2 regions of the Comamonas thiooxydans genome follow, and region 1 is predicted to be linked to the other one. Evidence: riboswitches for the same ligand, from Rfam matches in the RefSeq annotation. Region 1 holds a riboswitch; the other holds the start of a gene.
What was found. Region 1 has a riboswitch for glycine ahead of CTR2_RS18535 (trimeric intracellular cation channel family protein). Riboswitches for the same ligand answer to the same signal wherever they lie in the genome.
Positions count from the first base shown of each region.

Region 2: another riboswitch for glycine. It lies ahead of gcvT (glycine cleavage system aminomethyltransferase GcvT); the one in region 1 lies ahead of CTR2_RS18535 (trimeric intracellular cation channel family protein).

Region 1 covers NZ_AP026738.1:3,984,408-3,992,338, forward strand. Annotated here, with positions in the region: gene CTR2_RS18510 (response regulator transcription factor) at 1-444, shown strand, start outside; gene CTR2_RS18515 (sensor histidine kinase) at 441-2,759, shown strand; gene CTR2_RS18520 (GGDEF domain-containing protein) at 3,431-4,492, shown strand; gene CTR2_RS18525 (hypothetical protein) at 4,505-4,645, opposite strand; gene CTR2_RS18530 (hypothetical protein) at 4,670-4,939, opposite strand; glycine riboswitch at 5,856-5,948, shown strand; glycine riboswitch at 5,962-6,081, shown strand; gene CTR2_RS18535 (trimeric intracellular cation channel family protein) at 6,134-6,799, shown strand; gene mnmC (bifunctional tRNA (5-methylaminomethyl-2-thiouridine)(34)-methyltransferase MnmC2/FAD-dependent 5-carboxymethylaminomethyl-2-thiouridine(34) oxidoreductase MnmC1) at 6,942-7,931, shown strand, end outside.
Region 2 covers NZ_AP026738.1:2,521,338-2,529,268, reverse strand. Annotated here, with positions in the region: gene CTR2_RS11640 (MBL fold metallo-hydrolase) at 1-397, shown strand, start outside; gene CTR2_RS11635 (helix-turn-helix domain-containing protein) at 555-1,535, shown strand; gene CTR2_RS11630 (2,3-butanediol dehydrogenase) at 1,564-2,664, opposite strand; gene CTR2_RS11625 (MFS transporter) at 2,661-3,926, opposite strand; gene CTR2_RS11620 (2,4'-dihydroxyacetophenone dioxygenase family protein) at 4,005-4,538, opposite strand; gene CTR2_RS11615 (energy transducer TonB) at 4,714-5,265, shown strand; glycine riboswitch at 5,354-5,464, shown strand; glycine riboswitch at 5,484-5,609, shown strand; gene gcvT (glycine cleavage system aminomethyltransferase GcvT) at 5,674-6,810, shown strand; gene gcvH (glycine cleavage system protein GcvH) at 6,933-7,307, shown strand; gene CTR2_RS11600 (MolR family transcriptional regulator) at 7,355-7,906, shown strand.

The DNA of each region.
Region 1 (7,931 bases):
AAATCCCGCAGAGAAGCATTTGAATATTCCATAGCGTTATCAGAATCATCTGATCCATTATCATCGATCGATGCATCAGAGAATAAATTAAAAGTAAAAAATATTGATCACAATTTAACGTTACTGCGGGCCGCCCAGCAACTGATTCTTTCTGACTTGTCAAAGGTTCCCATTCTTACAGAGTTGGCGGCTCAGCTAGGAACACATGAAAAGCGCTTGGCACAGGTATTCAAACAGCACACGGGAAAAACGATTTACAAATTCATCCGAGAGGCCCGGCTTCATGAGGCCAAACGCATGCTTTCCAGCTCTATCATGCACATCGAAGAAGTGGCTGCAACCATAGGATTCTCCAGCTCAGCTAATTTCTCATCCGCCTTTCACTCCTACTTTAGCTGCACTCCATCGAATTTTCGACGCTCCTGCCTGAGTCAAAAATCATGAGGCAACGTATACCTGGCAGCATCCAGCTAATCTGCAGCATACTGCTATGGTGGTCGATCAATGCTAACGCAATTGAAAGTTCTCTTCCTTCGCCAATTAAAATTAGCGATGTAACTTTTGGAAATAAAGTCCAAAACAACACTGTCGAGATTCTAGAAGAATGGCTCGGATCCGATAATCCACTACAGATAGCAGCCCTTCCAAGTGGTCAGAGTGATGGATTTAAAATCGCTAATTCCAGCGTTTTGAATGGACGATTCAATACAAAAAACCTGTGGCTAAGGTTTACATTGCATAACGATTTATCAACCCCTCAGGCGATGCAATTAGCATTGAGGGCAAGTTGGTTGCAACGTGTAAATTTCTATCTACTACGCATGCAAGATGGTCAATTTCGGGTAAGTCGATCCCTGGATGGAATCAGCGTAGGTTCAAAGTCGCCAAATCGAGTCCCTCAGATTACTCTTAATATATCACCAAGAGAGACTGTTAGCGTACTCATTCATATAAATAGTAACACCCCCAGCAAGCTTGGATTTACACTACAAACAGTAGATCAATGGCATGCGTTAGAGCGAAATTATGCTTTATTTAGTGGAATATTGATTGGCAGTATCATTTTTTTTGCAATTTATTCTGCAGTTCTTTGGAGAACATTACGAGTTCCTCTAATGGCGTGGCAAACACTGGCTCTTTTACTGATAGCGCTATATGAAGCGACCTACCGAGGTTATGCTCGAATAATACTATGGCCCAGTAGCACAGAGTGGAGCCACAAATCCCATCATGTTTTGGTAGCAGGGATAGTTTTATGTACCACGCTGTATTTTAGAGCCAGGCTAAAAATCACCCCCAACATTTTACCTGCAGCGGGAGAATTTCTACTTAAGACTGTAGCCCTCATAGAAATCATTGCTCTTTTAGGAGTTCTAATTGGCCCTTATGAATGGTTCGCAACTGCGGGAATTATTGTTGCGCCAATAAGCTTATTTATAATTCTAGGTTGCACATACGTATACCATCGCAGTGGAGGGCCAGGGGGGCGGAGTACTTTATCACTAATATTCATCTTGGCATTCTTGGCATTGCTACGAGCTTCAGTTTTATTACTCCCAAATATTGCTTTGATAAATAATTTTCAGCAATATATTTTTTCCCTACCCGCCCTAATAGTAGGAATTTTCTACATAATCATTTGGATTCACAATACTTCTCTACAACGTCAGCAAGCAGAGAGTGAGCTTCTTCAATGGCAAAGCCAGCAGAAAGCACGCCTTGAGCACGAAGTCGAGTACAAAAGTCGCACTCTAAAAGAAGCTTTAGAAAAAGCAGCGCAACATTCGCAGGAGCAAAAGCAACTACTAGCCTATGTTAGCCATGATTTGCGAGCGCCTGTCTCTGTGATTATCACATATTTGCGACAGATAATAAAATCTTCTAACAAAATTGAAACAGAGAAATTATCCGTAATTGAAAGAAGTGCAACCTACCAATTGGAATTAATTGATGACTTGGTAGAATATGCCAAAGATGATTTACAGCCGCATTTAACGTTGAATGAGAGTTTCGAAGATCTGCGTTCTGTACTGAGTGATTTAGAGAGGCACGCGCATATCCTAGCCTCCAGCAAGCGAAATATTTTCTCGCTAAAAATACAAAGCGAATTGCCCACCCATATTTATTTAGACCGAAAACGCCTAAAGCAAGTTGTTCTCAACCTCCTATCCAATGCCGCAAAATTTACTTCTCACGGAAGCATTGATTTGAGACTTGGAGGGAAATATCTTGGACAAGATAAGTGGAATTTTCGCTTTGAAGTTAGCGATAGCGGATCTGGTATAGATCCTGAAATTCTCGCCACAATCCAGAAATTTCTAACAGAGCAAGGTACTTATGAAAATCGCGGCCTGGGGCTAGTTATCGCACACCGAATCATTGAAAAAATGTCCGGTCATCTGATTTTTGAAAGTCAACCAGGGAGAGGTACTAACGCGATATTTTTTCTAATGATCACACAGGTACCTGAGAGTTCTCAATTTCGAGAAATAGTACCTCTCCCCAAAAATATTATCTCTCATCTTAATAAAAATGAGGAGAGATATTCCCTCAAAAACCTGGAGCCTCTTACAGAGAATCAGAAACTCGAACTAGAGAAACTGGCGATCCAAGGCAGGTGGAGCGATTTACATGTCTGGATTGACTCAATAGACAATGGCCTAGACTATAGAACGTTAGTTTATTTAGTCAAAAAATCATTAGATGATCTAGATTTCAGAAAAATTATCGATATTGCTCGATCTGCGCCACTGAAGTGAGCAACCAGTGATTTCCAGCGGGAACTCCAATACTTCCATCAAGACGAAAGATAATTATCAATGCATGAAAAAGATATATTTTTATAGAAATAACTCATGCACCGCATCACCATATTTAAACCATGATTTCACCCAAGATGCACGAGAATGGCTGTTTCAGAAGCACTGATAACTATTCCTGACTTTTCACTGCAGGCGTATTTGTTAGTATTAGCTCAAGACTGCTAGAAGGTGGCACGTGCTCCAGGCTTTACCGCACCAAACTGGAGTCAATAAGACCCTTGGTGTGTCTGGTTACACAGGCAGTTGTTGCCTGGCCGGCCTTGGTTTCGACTGCTGCCAGTCCGGCGATCATTGCTGTCACGCCTCGCTGCGCCCTCGAAGTTGTGCGACGTTCTTCAGCTAACATTTTCTGTCACCTGGGTCTAGGCCAGACTCCATACAAAGCAGCGCAGCTTTGCAAGCTTCTTTGAAGCGGCAATTGTCTCTGCTCCACCTCCACCCGCCCTCTTCTATGTTCGCGCTCGTTTATGCCTGCAACTCTACTTGAATGGTCTGTGCCTGCAGCGATCCTCTTGTGCGCAGGCGGACTCAGCGCCTTACGCTTCGTTGGCTTCAATACGCTCCAGTGGGGTAGTGCCCTTGCCTGCTTGGGCACTGGCTACGCCATCATGCTCGTTCAGGCCAGCGAACTTTCCCCTTATAAACAAGCCGTCGAGGATGCTTTCATTCTGTGCGGCGTTATTTTGGCATGCCGTGCACTGCAAAGCCGTTGCGGCAGGCACAGCTCTCCCTACATTGATATTGCGGTCCTGCTCGCTTCAACCGCAATGGTAATCGTCTCGGTTGTTCTGTTTTCCAGCGCAAAACTGGAGACATTCTTCGTCCAGGCCTCTTGTGCACTGGTGATTTGGCGAGCCACACTCTCTTCTGCAAGACAAGCCACAACCAAGTCTGACAAGGTGCTCGCCGCCGCATTCCTCTTCATCGCGCTAGTATTGACGGGACAGTGCATCTTATATATTGCAGCCCCCACACCTTCTCTTGCGCTGGGAGAATGGAGAGTCTCCGTCTGGGGGACTTTGATCCAATACACAGGACTACTCGGGAGCATCGTTCTGACCTTCGCGGTCATCATCGCGACGAACTACGACGCCATGGCGGAATTCCGTCACCAGGCCCATACCGACGCATTGACCGGCCTGCTGAATCGACAAGGTCTCGATAGTCATCTTGCCACCCTTTCCAAGCGCTCTTTTCCGCATGCGGCGAGGCCGCTCGGGGTGATCATGGCCGATATCGACAATTTCAAACGCATTAACGATGTCTTCGGCCATGCGTTTGGCGACATAGTGCTCGCTCGATTTGGAGGCCTTTTGCGGCCGGAAGCTGGAGCGCAGATTTGCGCCGCACGGATGGGCGGGGAGGAATTTCTGCTGCTGCTGCCCGGAGCAAATCTAGAAAGTGCCGTCGCAATTGCAGATGAAATCCGCGCGAATTTCGTGGCGCAGCGTTGGTCCCCGCATGCTCCCAATTCGCGTTTCACAGCCAGCATGGGCGTGACTCTGGTTCAACCGGGCGAATCCATAGCCAGCGCTGTCAAGCGCGCAGACGACTTTCTCTACGCAGCGAAGCGACGTGGACGTAACTGCACGGTTTCGAGTGAAGCGGCAGGAGAAACCGCTCATGGCCTATTCACGTGCGGCGACAATGTGGACGCAGAGACAAACTGAAAGCCCGCGACGTCACTTATAGCGCTTCTTCAGCAAGAGCATCAATGCAGGAGTAATTGCTTGCGCCTGCGCCGAGGTCAGCGGGTCGTACGAGACAACAATATAGGCGCCCTCCTCCAGTACATTCGCACGGGCGACGTGGTCGCTGAGCATGCCGACCACCTGCTCTGGCGTAAGTCAGAAGTAGTTGTTGCACTGTTCTCTGGCCCAGTAGTTCAGTTGCCTGATGTGAAAGCACTCTTGTCTACGTGGACCGGATCGAGCCCGGACCTGCATACGCTCTTCATCACTTGATTTCCAGAGTTCATCTTCCTCTTCAGCCAGCACATCCATATACTCCACCGCAGCGAAGAATGCACCAAAGCTACGTATGTAGAGGGGGATCACCTGATCGAAAACATACTTCAGGTCGGCTCCATTTTTCGCAGAATTGAATTCGACAGTCATGTAGTCTTCAAGGCATGGAAGCGCCTCTGAACTTCGCCGGCACCCCGGCTTAAAAGTCCAATTTCAAGGCGCCTGACCTCCTCGTGAAGTCGATAGCTCACTTCATGGATAGGCCAATCAGGCCGATCTTCAAATGTGATGACATCCACATTGGCCAGCCCCCAAGGCGCAGGAAGCAAAGACAAACTCTGGCATAGCTTTGCGTAGATTTCAGAAGGACTTTCGTCGAAGTCGAATACTCTGCAAACTCTGACAACATTGGACGTATTTTTTATTTTCTTCGCTGCCGGACATTCATTCCGCTCGGACAGGCCGAGTGGATTCCGAAATTCAATCTACGCTTTTCTGCCGCGCTTTTTGCTCTGGCATCTGTAGGCAAGTACCGCTCGACATACATACCATTTGGGTGCAGCACAGTCGCGGAACGATTCATGCAATGCCTTCTCCGAATTCAGATCGCCGAAAAAGGCGGCCGGAACGAAAAACCTGCGCTCTCAAGCCACCTCGAATGAGCCAATACACGCTCCCGCCCAAATTACCGCTGGGGGCGCTGTTGCACAAATTGCCGGCTAAGGTGAGATCCTGCGGCGAGGATGTTTGATCTGGAATGAGCAAGGATAGGAGCGGACTCGAGCGAGCAGGATAGGAAGATTCTTAAAAATGGCCGTGAGGGTGCGCCGGCGCAGCGCTGGCCAAACGAAGCGCAATGGCTTTCGTTCCGGCGAGCTTTGCGCTTTTTAGCCTTCGATGTCGTGCGTATGAGTTTTTATGGCGGACTGTTTCACAGACGAGGATGCGGGATTGCGCGAGTCATGGCGGGCTCAGACCGGCCTTCCGCCCCCCAGGCCGGCAGCCGCAGAACCACACCAATACAGGTATTAACCCGAATAAAGTCGCTGAAACTGGCTAGAATCGCGCCCATCCCGCGGGAGAGCGGAGCCTTTCGAGGGTTCCCGCCGAAGGCGCAAACTCCCATAATCGCTCAGGCAATAAGTACCGCAGGTGGGTCTGACAGGACCCGGATATCGCCAACTGGAGAGCAGCCCGCAACCACAAGTCTGCAGGGCTCACCGAAGGGGCAAGCATGTCCACCGCGAAGGTGCTCATGCGCAACTCTCAGGTAAAAGGACAGCGGGAGAGGCAAGCCGGACACTCCCGCCGATGTGAGTGGCTGGTCTATTTTCAAGTGCCTTCATGCTTCCTTCCGTCTCTTTGCTGGACTCGTTCCAGGCCTCCAACTTCACCGTCATGCTGGTCATCTATCTGGTGGCCATTACCGCCGAAGCCATGTCCGGCGCACTCGCCGCAGGCCGGCGCAATATGGATATCTTCGGTGTCGTCGTCATCGCCTTTGTCACAGCCCTGGGCGGCGGCACCATCCGCGACATGGTGCTGGGCCACTACCCCATCGGCTGGACCCAGCACCCTGAATATGTGTATCTGGTCATCAGCTTCGGTCTGCTGACCACCGTGATTGCACGCCATATGCACAGGCTCAAGCAGGTGTTTCTGCTGCTGGACGCCATGGGCCTGATCGCCTTTTCGCTGATCGGCTGCAATACCGCGCTGGAGCTGGGCTACCCCACCATCGTCATCATCATGGCCGGCATGATTACCGGCATCAGCGGCGGCATCTTGCGCGATGTGCTCTGCAATCAGGTCCCCGTGGTGTTCCGCCGCGAGCTGTATGCCAGCGTGTCGCTGTCCGTATGCCTGATGTTCCTGGGCCTGCGCTACCTGGATGTCAGCCCCAATATCAGCACCATCGTATGTTTTGCCGGCGGTCTGGCCTTCCGTCTGGCCGCCATTCGTTTCAAATGGCGCCTGCCGGTTTTTTCGTACCAGCAGCGCTGGGAGTGATCGAGACTCCCCCTGTGGCGCTGCGCGCCTTCCCCCTCTCTTGCTACGCAGGAGGGGGACGCAGCCATCACTGCGGGGCGGCCCTTGCTTGGCTGCTCTGACCTAGACTGCGCCATGCATTACCTATGTAGTTTCACTTTCCATGTCTGAACCGATCACATGGATGCCGGATGGCACCCCCTATAGCACCAGATTCGGCGATCGCTATCACAGCGAGTTCGGCGGCCTCGACCAGGCACGCCAGGTTTTTCTCGGTGGCTGCGATCTGCCGGTGGCCTGGGCTGATGCTGCGCAGTGGCGCATTCTGGAAACCGGCTTTGGCTTCGGCCTGAATTTCCTGGTCACCTGGGCGGCATGGAAAGCTGACCCCAGGCGCCCGCGCATTCTGCATTTTGTCTCGGTGGAGGCCTACCCTGTCTCGCGCGAGGATCTGCTCGCGTTTTTGCCTGGCGATGAGGAACTGCGCCCGCTTGGCGAACAACTGGCCGAGCAATGGTGGGGACTGCTGCCCGGTGTGCATCGCCTCTCATTTGACAACGGCCAGGTGCTGCTGACGCTTTATATCGGCGATGCCAGGACCATGCTGCGCAAGCAGCAGATGACGGCGGACAGCGTATATCTGGATGGTTTCTCTCCTCAGCTCAACCCCGAGATGTGGGATGAAGATGCCATGAAGAACATCGCCCGCCATTGCCGCCGGGGCACGCAGCTTGCCACCTGGTGCGTGGCCGGCGATGTGCGCCAGGCGCTCAAGGCTCAGGGCTTTGAAGTAAAGAAGCGCGCTGGCGTGCCGCCCAAGCGCCATAACCTGCATGCAACCTACAACCCGGCCTGGGAGCCGCGCCATCGCCCTGACGGCCTGCCTGCGCCGGTGAGCCAGGCCGGCCGCTGCCTGGTGCTGGGTGCAGGCCTGGCTGGTGCCGCCGCTGCCGCCAGTCTGGCCAGACGCGGCTGGGAAGTGACGGTGCTGGATGCGGCAGCCGAGCCTGCGGCAGGAGCATCAGGCCTGCCAGCCGGCTTGTTTTGCCCGCATATTTCGCCCGATGACAGTGTTCTGTCGCGCTTGTCCAGAAGTGGCGTACGCACAACGCTACAAAATCTGCAGCAACTGAGCCAAACGCAAAAGTTGCAT
Region 2 (7,931 bases), 1.5 Mb from region 1:
CGACGGTTTTGCCGAAATCGGCAGGCACTTCGGCCCCTTCGATGTCACGCTGATGGAGACCGGCGCCTACGACGCCCACTGGCCCTATGTCCATATGCATCCGGCGCAGACCGTGCAGGCCCACCGGGATCTCGGCGGCCAATGGCTGCTGCCCATACACAACGGCACTTTCAACCTCGCCATGCATGCCTGGTGGGACCCCTTCGAGCAGATCGTGAGTCTGGGCAGGCGGCACGGCATAGAGATCGCAACCCCCATGATGGGCGAGCGCCTGGACCTGGGCGCTCCGCATGCGGGCTCGGCCTGGTGGCGGGCCTGCGCCGATATGAAAGCGGATGCGGACTCCCCTTCTTCAGCCGGCAAAGCAAAGCGGCTGGATTCGCGCCCTCAGCCTTGATGTACGCAGGCGTTGCGACCATGATTTGCGACTTGCACCCCCGTAACTTCACGGAGCGAGGCGCAAACATGGCATGTTAGAGTCTGCTCGGCACTGCCGACATCCACTGGCTCCACTTGGTCGGCACACACTATAAGAACCTGCCAAGGAGACCCCCATGCCCTCGCTTGCGCCATGTGCGGTGAACCGGATCGCTACGGATGCCTTTCCCGCCAGCCAGCGCCTGGACCAATGGGAAGCCTACAACGCTTCTTTTCTGGTCGGATTGCGCTGCTCATCCTACGCCGACGAAGGTCTGAACGCGCGGCAGAGCAATATGCGCTTGGGCCAGCTGGCCCTGGCAGACATAGACGGCAATGCCCATGTCATCGAGCGCACGCCACAGCTGGTGCGCCAGCATCCCAAGGAGTCGGTTTTCGTCTCACTGGTGCTCAGCAGCGGTGCCTTCTTCTATCAGGAACACAGCTGCATCCATCTCGCTCCGGGCGACCTGGTGATCTATGACACCCGGCATGCCTATCTGTTCGGCTTCACCCACCAGATGCACCAATTCCTCGTGGATACGCCTGCCGACTGGTTCTACCGCAACTGCAGCCGTGCGCAACTTCCCGGCCCGATCTGTGTGTCGGGGGCGACGGGCAGCGGACGCGTGCTCAATCACGCGTTCCAGAAGCTGGTAGGCAATGCCATGGCCCACCCCGAAGGGGTGGACCAGGATCGCATGCAGTTCGAGGCCTGTGACCTGCTGCGCACCATGCTGGCTGGAGAAGCAGCAGGAATCAGTGCACTACGCACCTCCCACCTGCTGGCCGCGCGCGCCCATATCGACCAACACCTGCACCGCCACTCGCTGGATGCGAGCGAAGTCGCTTCCGCCTCAGGTGTCTCCCTGAGGCACCTGAACCGGCTGTTGCAGGCCGAGGGACACAGCGTGACCGAGCTGATTCTCGTGCGCCGCCTGGAACGTGCAGCCATGGAATTGCGTCAGACTGCGCTGGAGCGCTACAGCATTGCCGAAATCGCCTACCGCTGCGGCTTTGCCAGCCAGGCCCACTTTGCACGCAGGTTCCGCTCACACCATGGCATGACGCCCACACAGATGCGTGCGCAGCACGGTCAGCTACGTGCCATGACTTAGCGGCAGAAGCGGCAGGCGCCAGCAAGGCTCAGGAGCTGTGGGAAAAAGCGTGGGGACGGGCGCACCGGACAATGGCATCCGGCTGCGGCTGAACCAGCACCTTGATAGCATCCCCGGCAGATGCCAGTCGCTCGAAACCGTCCTGTATGGCGGCATCCAGACTAACGGTATGGGTCACGATACGCCCGGCATCCACAACCCCGGAAGCCATCAGCGCCAGCAGCTCCGGATACAGGCCCCGATAGCCCACGCTGGAGGTAATGCGCAGCTCGCGGTTGACCAGATCGAAGGTATCGATGCTCGCCTCGGGCATGAGCCCCAGCAGCACGGCTTCGCCGCCCTTGCTCAGTACGCCAAGCGCCCCTCTCAAGGTTTCCGGGCGACCCACGGCTTCGAACGATACCGGCACGCCCTGCCCGCCTGTGAGTTCACGCACTTGCTGCACGACATCGCCCTGTCTGGCATCGAGCGTGTCGCAGGCACCGAGCTCGCGCGCCAGGCGCAGGCGCCGGGCATCGACGTCGACGGCAATAACGCGGCCCGCTTCATGGTGCTTGGCCATCATCACCAGCAGCAGACCAATGGCCCCCATGCCGAAGATGACGCAGGCGTCGCCAGGGCGCAGTGCACTTTGGCGCACAGCATGCAATGCCACTGCTGCGGGCTCGGCCACCGCCGCTTGCCTGAAGCTCAAGGACGGGGGAAGCACATGTGCCATATAAGCGGGAATCACAGCTTCCTCTGCCATTCCGCCGTCTCCCATGAGCCCCACAAAGCCCATGGATTCGCACAGGTTGTATCGCCCTGCGCAGCAATAGCTGCACTGGCCGCAGCGGTACTCCGGCTCCACGGCGACTCTGTCTCCGATATGCAGCCCTGTGACATCCGCAGCCACCTCCACCACCGTGCCACAGAACTCGTGGCCGATGACTATGGGTGCGACACTGTGGGACAAGGGATGCGGGACCTCGACCGGTATAGAGTCAGGTCCATGCAGATACTCGTGCATATCGCTGCCGCAGATCCCGCAGTACGCGACCTCGATACGGATTTCTGCGGCCTTCAAGGGCCGGCGTTCGATGATTTCCAGGCGCAGATCGCGGGCGCCATACCATTTCAGAGCCTTCATGCCTGCGACTCCTTCAATGCTGCAGCCGGCCGCCTGTCGTCAACGCGCCTGGGCGCTGTCTCAATCAGTCCCAGGGAAAGCAAACCGGCAAGCAAGGCTCCTGCAGCTGCCACCCACATCACCACATCAAGTCCCCACCGGTCGGCTGCTACCCCGGCCAGGGTCGGAGCGATGAAACCGCCGATCAACTCGCCAAAACCCATGATCATCCCCAATGCAGTGGCCATGGCCGCTCGCGGAACGGTCTCGGCCGGAATCGTGGCCATGAAGAGCGTGAAGCAGCCCAGGCCGGTATAGGTCAGCAGCAGCAAGCCGCCCATCACCACCGGCGATTGCGCATACAGAAAGGCCAGAGGACAGCAAGCCGCCACAAAGGAGAAAAAGATCAGTGCCGGACGGCGACCGATATGGTCCGAAATGGCGGGCACGGCAAAGCCCCAGATGACCCAGGCCACACCCATGCAACTCATGACAGCACTCATCGTGCCCGGCCCGAAGCCCTTGGCATTGACCAGATAGGTCGGCGCAAAGGAGATGATGATCACAAACCAGGCCATGAAAACACAGCTGATCAGCACGCTCAACCAGATATTGCGTTCACGCAGCAGAGCCCAGCGCGAGCCTGTCTGCAGGGCTCCAGCGAGCTCATCCGCACGCCTGCCATCCGTGTTTTTCACATGAAGCCAGATGAGCCCGGCGGCAATCAGCCCGGGAACACAGGTCAGGTAGAACGCCGTGCGCCAGCCATAGGCCACGGCCAACGCAACAATCACCGGCGGTGCGATCACGGCGCCCAGCAAGCCCGCAGACGAGCCCTGCAGCAAGCCCATGTTGAGGCCGCGACGACTCGGCGTGGAGGCTTCGACCATCAGTGTCTGCGACAGCGGCAGCACCGGCCCTTCGGCAAGGCCCATCAGCGCTCGCAACAACAGCAGGCCGACAAAACCGCCCACCAGACCCGACAAGGCCGAGCACAGAGAGAACATCAGCACCGAAAGAATCAGCACCGTTTTGCGTCCGCCCTTGCGGTCTGTATAGGCCCCGAAGAATGCACCAGAAGCCGCCCATGCCAATGCCAGAATGGACGACAGCATGCCCAGCTGGGCATTGTTCAGATCCAGTTCCTTGGAGACAAAGGGAAATAAGAACGACAATGCCAGCCGGTCAAAAAAAACAATCCCGAAAGTAAAAAACAGAATGAGCAGCAGCTTGTTCTCATAGCTCATCCACCCGCTCCTGAGGGTTTCATCTTGATTTTTCATGTCTCTCTCCATTCCGTCTTTGGCGGGCTATTTCATTCTTCAGGAAGTCCCGCCTTTCATTGATGGCTTTTCAAATGACTATCGAAACAGCGTGTCCACATAATCTGCACCTATGCCGACTTTTTCATAATGCTTTCGGCATAGTTCTATGTAGCTGTGAACATCGAAATATCCGTCTGGCTTTCCGTCATCATCGAGCCAGATCAGCGGTCCCTTGACGATGAAGAACGCACGCATGGGTTGCTCATGTTCATAGGCCACCAGGGTATGGCCTTCTCCGGGAGTCTCGTAGACAAAATCACCGGCACGGGCTGTCCAGTCATGTTCCAGATAGCCCCACTTCCCCGAAATCGTGTAGGCAAACACTTCGTGCGGATGGTAATGACGGTTCACCAGACCGGCCTCCTTCGCCATCAGAATATCGCACCATTTGTTTTGTGATGGAGAAATCCAGAGGGGACGGGAGGAAACGGTTTCAGAGAATGGGACATAATAACGCTCATCCTCCGTGGGAGCGTTCTGAATATAAACCTCCGGCTGCGCATCAGGCTGAAAACATTCAGAGATCGGCTTCAGATATTTCCAGAATTCATTCGTGGCTTTTTCGGGCATTTGTCTCTCCTTGAATAAACAGTTCTTGACGAACGTCATAATCCTATCCATGGGAAAAATTCTGTTTAGCCCCAGCCGGACATGATGTTTGACCCTGCAGGACAAGCTCTGGAGCAAGGCAGCCCGGCCCTGGCTGAACGACCGACTCCACCAGGTCTGCCGAAATCGACTGGGGATGGCCGAGAATGCCGCCATGGATATTTCACGCCACTCACGCTGTCTTGCTGCATACGCGGCCGTCTTGGGAGCACTGCTGCTCAGTGCCTGCGCCGGCAACCCTGCCATGGCGCCTAAGGCGGCCGACATCACTCCCCAGCCCCAGGCTGACTCCGCCTCGGCTTCCAGCGGCCAAACCGGAAATTGGCCGGCCTGGATCAATGCAGATTGCACACCTCCCGCCCAGCTCGATCAGCAACCCCGACCACGCCGCCACACCACGCCTTTCATCAGCGCCCACTGGTTTCCAAACGGGCTGGAGACCACGGTGGTCTTCCGTCTGGAAGTCACGGCTCAGGGTCAGCTCGGCCGTGTGGCCTATCAGCCCGCCGATACCGATCCCCGCATCGTGAAGTCCATCATGCGCTCGCTCGAACGCTGGAAGTTCAAGCCCGGCATGCGCCAGGGCCAGGCCGTGACGGCCTGCTTCGAGCAGCCCTACCAACTGGTGTTTCCGCGCCAGGAGATCGATGTTCCTCGAACGCCCGCCATGAACACAGAACCGCAGTGAGGCCGCAAGCTCAATTCCAACGATCTGTGCTCGAAAACCCCAAAATCCATTAATTGCGGTGGTGCAAGCCCCTTGCCCACCGCTAGAATCGCCATCGTCAGGAGAGAGTGCCTGCAGCTTGAAGCTGCCTTGCACCGCCGAAGGCGCAGACCCCCAACCCGGTGTCAAAACGCTCAGGCAAAAGGACTGACAAGCGCTGCAAGGTGTGCAAACCTGCAGCGTCCCTTGCTGGAGAGAGATGCAGGCTGTCATTTCGTATGTGCACCGGCATCCACCGAAGGAGCAAGCTGCCCTATGCAATGCGGGCAGTGAATCTCTCAGGTAAAGCGGACAGCAGGGCAAGCCCGCCACGCATGGCCCAGCCATGCATGGCCACTCATTTTGGTTTGACCACCGGAGCGCTTGCCTGTGACTGCTGCTGACACCTCTTCCGATCTGCGTTCCACACCGCTGTTTGCCCTGCACCAGAAACTGGGTGCCCGCATGGTGCCGTTTGCCGGCTACTCCATGCCCGTGCAATACCCTCAAGGCCTGATGGCCGAGCATCTGCACACGCGCAAGGCCGCCGGCCTGTTCGATGTCTCGCACATGGGCCAGTTGCTGTTGCGCGGCCCCGATGCCGCCGCCGCGCTCGAATCGCTGATGCCCGTCGATGTCATGGACTTGGGCCTGCACAAACAGCGTTACGGCCTGCTGCTCGATGAGCAAGGCGGCATTCTGGACGACCTGATGTTCGTCAACCGCGGCGAAGATCTGTTCCTCATCGTCAATGGCGCCTGCAAAGAGGCCGATATCGCCCATATCCAGAGCCGCATCGGTAGCCGCTGCGAGGTCATTCCTCTGCCCGAGCGCGCCCTGCTGGCCCTGCAAGGCCCGCAAGCCGCTGCGGCACTCTCACGCCTGATTCCTGCCGTGACGCAACTGGTCTTCATGACCGGCAACCACTTCGACTGGCAAGGCCATGCGCTCTACATCACGCGCAGCGGCTATACGGGCGAGGACGGTTTTGAAATCTCCCTGCCCGGCGACGCTGCCGAAGCCTTTGCCGAAGTTCTGCTGGCCCAGCCCGAGGTGGCGCCCATCGGTCTGGGCGCGCGCAACTCGCTGCGCCTTGAAGCCGGACTTTGCCTGTACGGCAACGACATCGACACCAGCACCACCCCGGTGGAAGCCGCGCTGAACTGGGCCATGCAGAAGGTGCGCCGCACCGGCGGCGAGCGCGAGGGCGGTTTCCCTGGTGCGGCCATCGTTCTGGAGCAATTGCAGAACCCGCAGTCGCTGCGCCGCAAGCGCGTGGGCCTGATCGCGCTGGAGCGCATTCCCGTGCGCGAGCCCGCCGTGCTGGAAAACATGGACGGACAGCATATCGGCCACATCACCAGCGGCCTGCTCAGCCCCACGCTCAACCAGCCTGTGGCACTGGCCTATGTCGAGCCCGACTACGCAGCCATCAATACGGAAATCTTCGCCATGGTGCGCGGCAAGCCCGTGCCCATGAAGGTAGTCGCCACGCCCTTCGTTCCCACCCGCTACTACCGCGGCTAGGTCTGCCGCCGCGCATGAGACGGGCCAGTTTGCCAAACAGCGGCCAGAACACCGCTAAAGTGCGAGCTGGACCTTTCTCAAACAACACCCGATTCCCCTGAATCCCCCATCTGGAGCTTTTCATGAGCATCAAGTATTCCAAAGAACACGAGTGGATCAACGCCGCTGACACCAATGCCGCCATCGTCGGCATCACCGTACACGCACAGGATGCGCTGGGCGATGTGGTGTTTGTGGACCTGCCTGCCGTGGGCTCCACCTTCAAGGCCGGCGATGTCGCGGGCGTGGTCGAGTCCGTCAAGGCCGCCGCCGATGTCTACATGCCCGTGACCGGCGAGATCGTCGAAGTCAACGAAGCCCTGCGCGATGACCCGTCGCTCGCCAACAGCGACCCGCTGGCCGCTGGCTGGTTCTTCAAGGTCAAGATGAGCAATGTGGGCGAGCTCGAAGGTCTGATGGAAGAGACCGCCTACAACGACTTCGCCAAGGACAACTAAGCGTATCAACGGCCATCGCATTGCGAAGGCCGTTTTTGCATGCAGCCATGAGCACCATCCAGTATTTCGACGATCCGGAAGTCGGTCTCGCCCGCGAGACCAGCCACCCGGCCTTTGTGCGCGTCGCAACCCAGGACTTCTATTACGACTGCGGTGACGACTTCAGCCCCTTCGGCAACGATGACGGCAGCGACACACTGGCCGCACTTGAAGAGTGGTACCAGGAGCAGGCAGGCGGCAAGCCCGCCAAGACCCTGCGCTTCCTGCGCCAGCAACTGAGCGACTGGGATCTGCCCGTGCCCGAGGACATGCTCACTCATGACGATGCGGCCAAGGCCCAATGGCTGACCAGCGACGACATGAACCAGAGCTATCTGCGCTCGGTCTGCCGCGCCCACGTGGCCACCGCCTTTGGTCAGCTCAAGATCACGGGCAGCATCGATGCCGATCTGCACAAGCAGGCCCTGCTTGCCCTGGCCTGCCAGCAGTGGCTGAACACCGTGGCACGCAGCAAATATCCCGATTGGGAATATGCCGACCAGGAAAGCGAACGCCTGGCCCTGATGAACACCGCGCTGGAACAGGCCAGCGCTGCTTGAAGCACCGGCTGTATGCCTGCAGGCA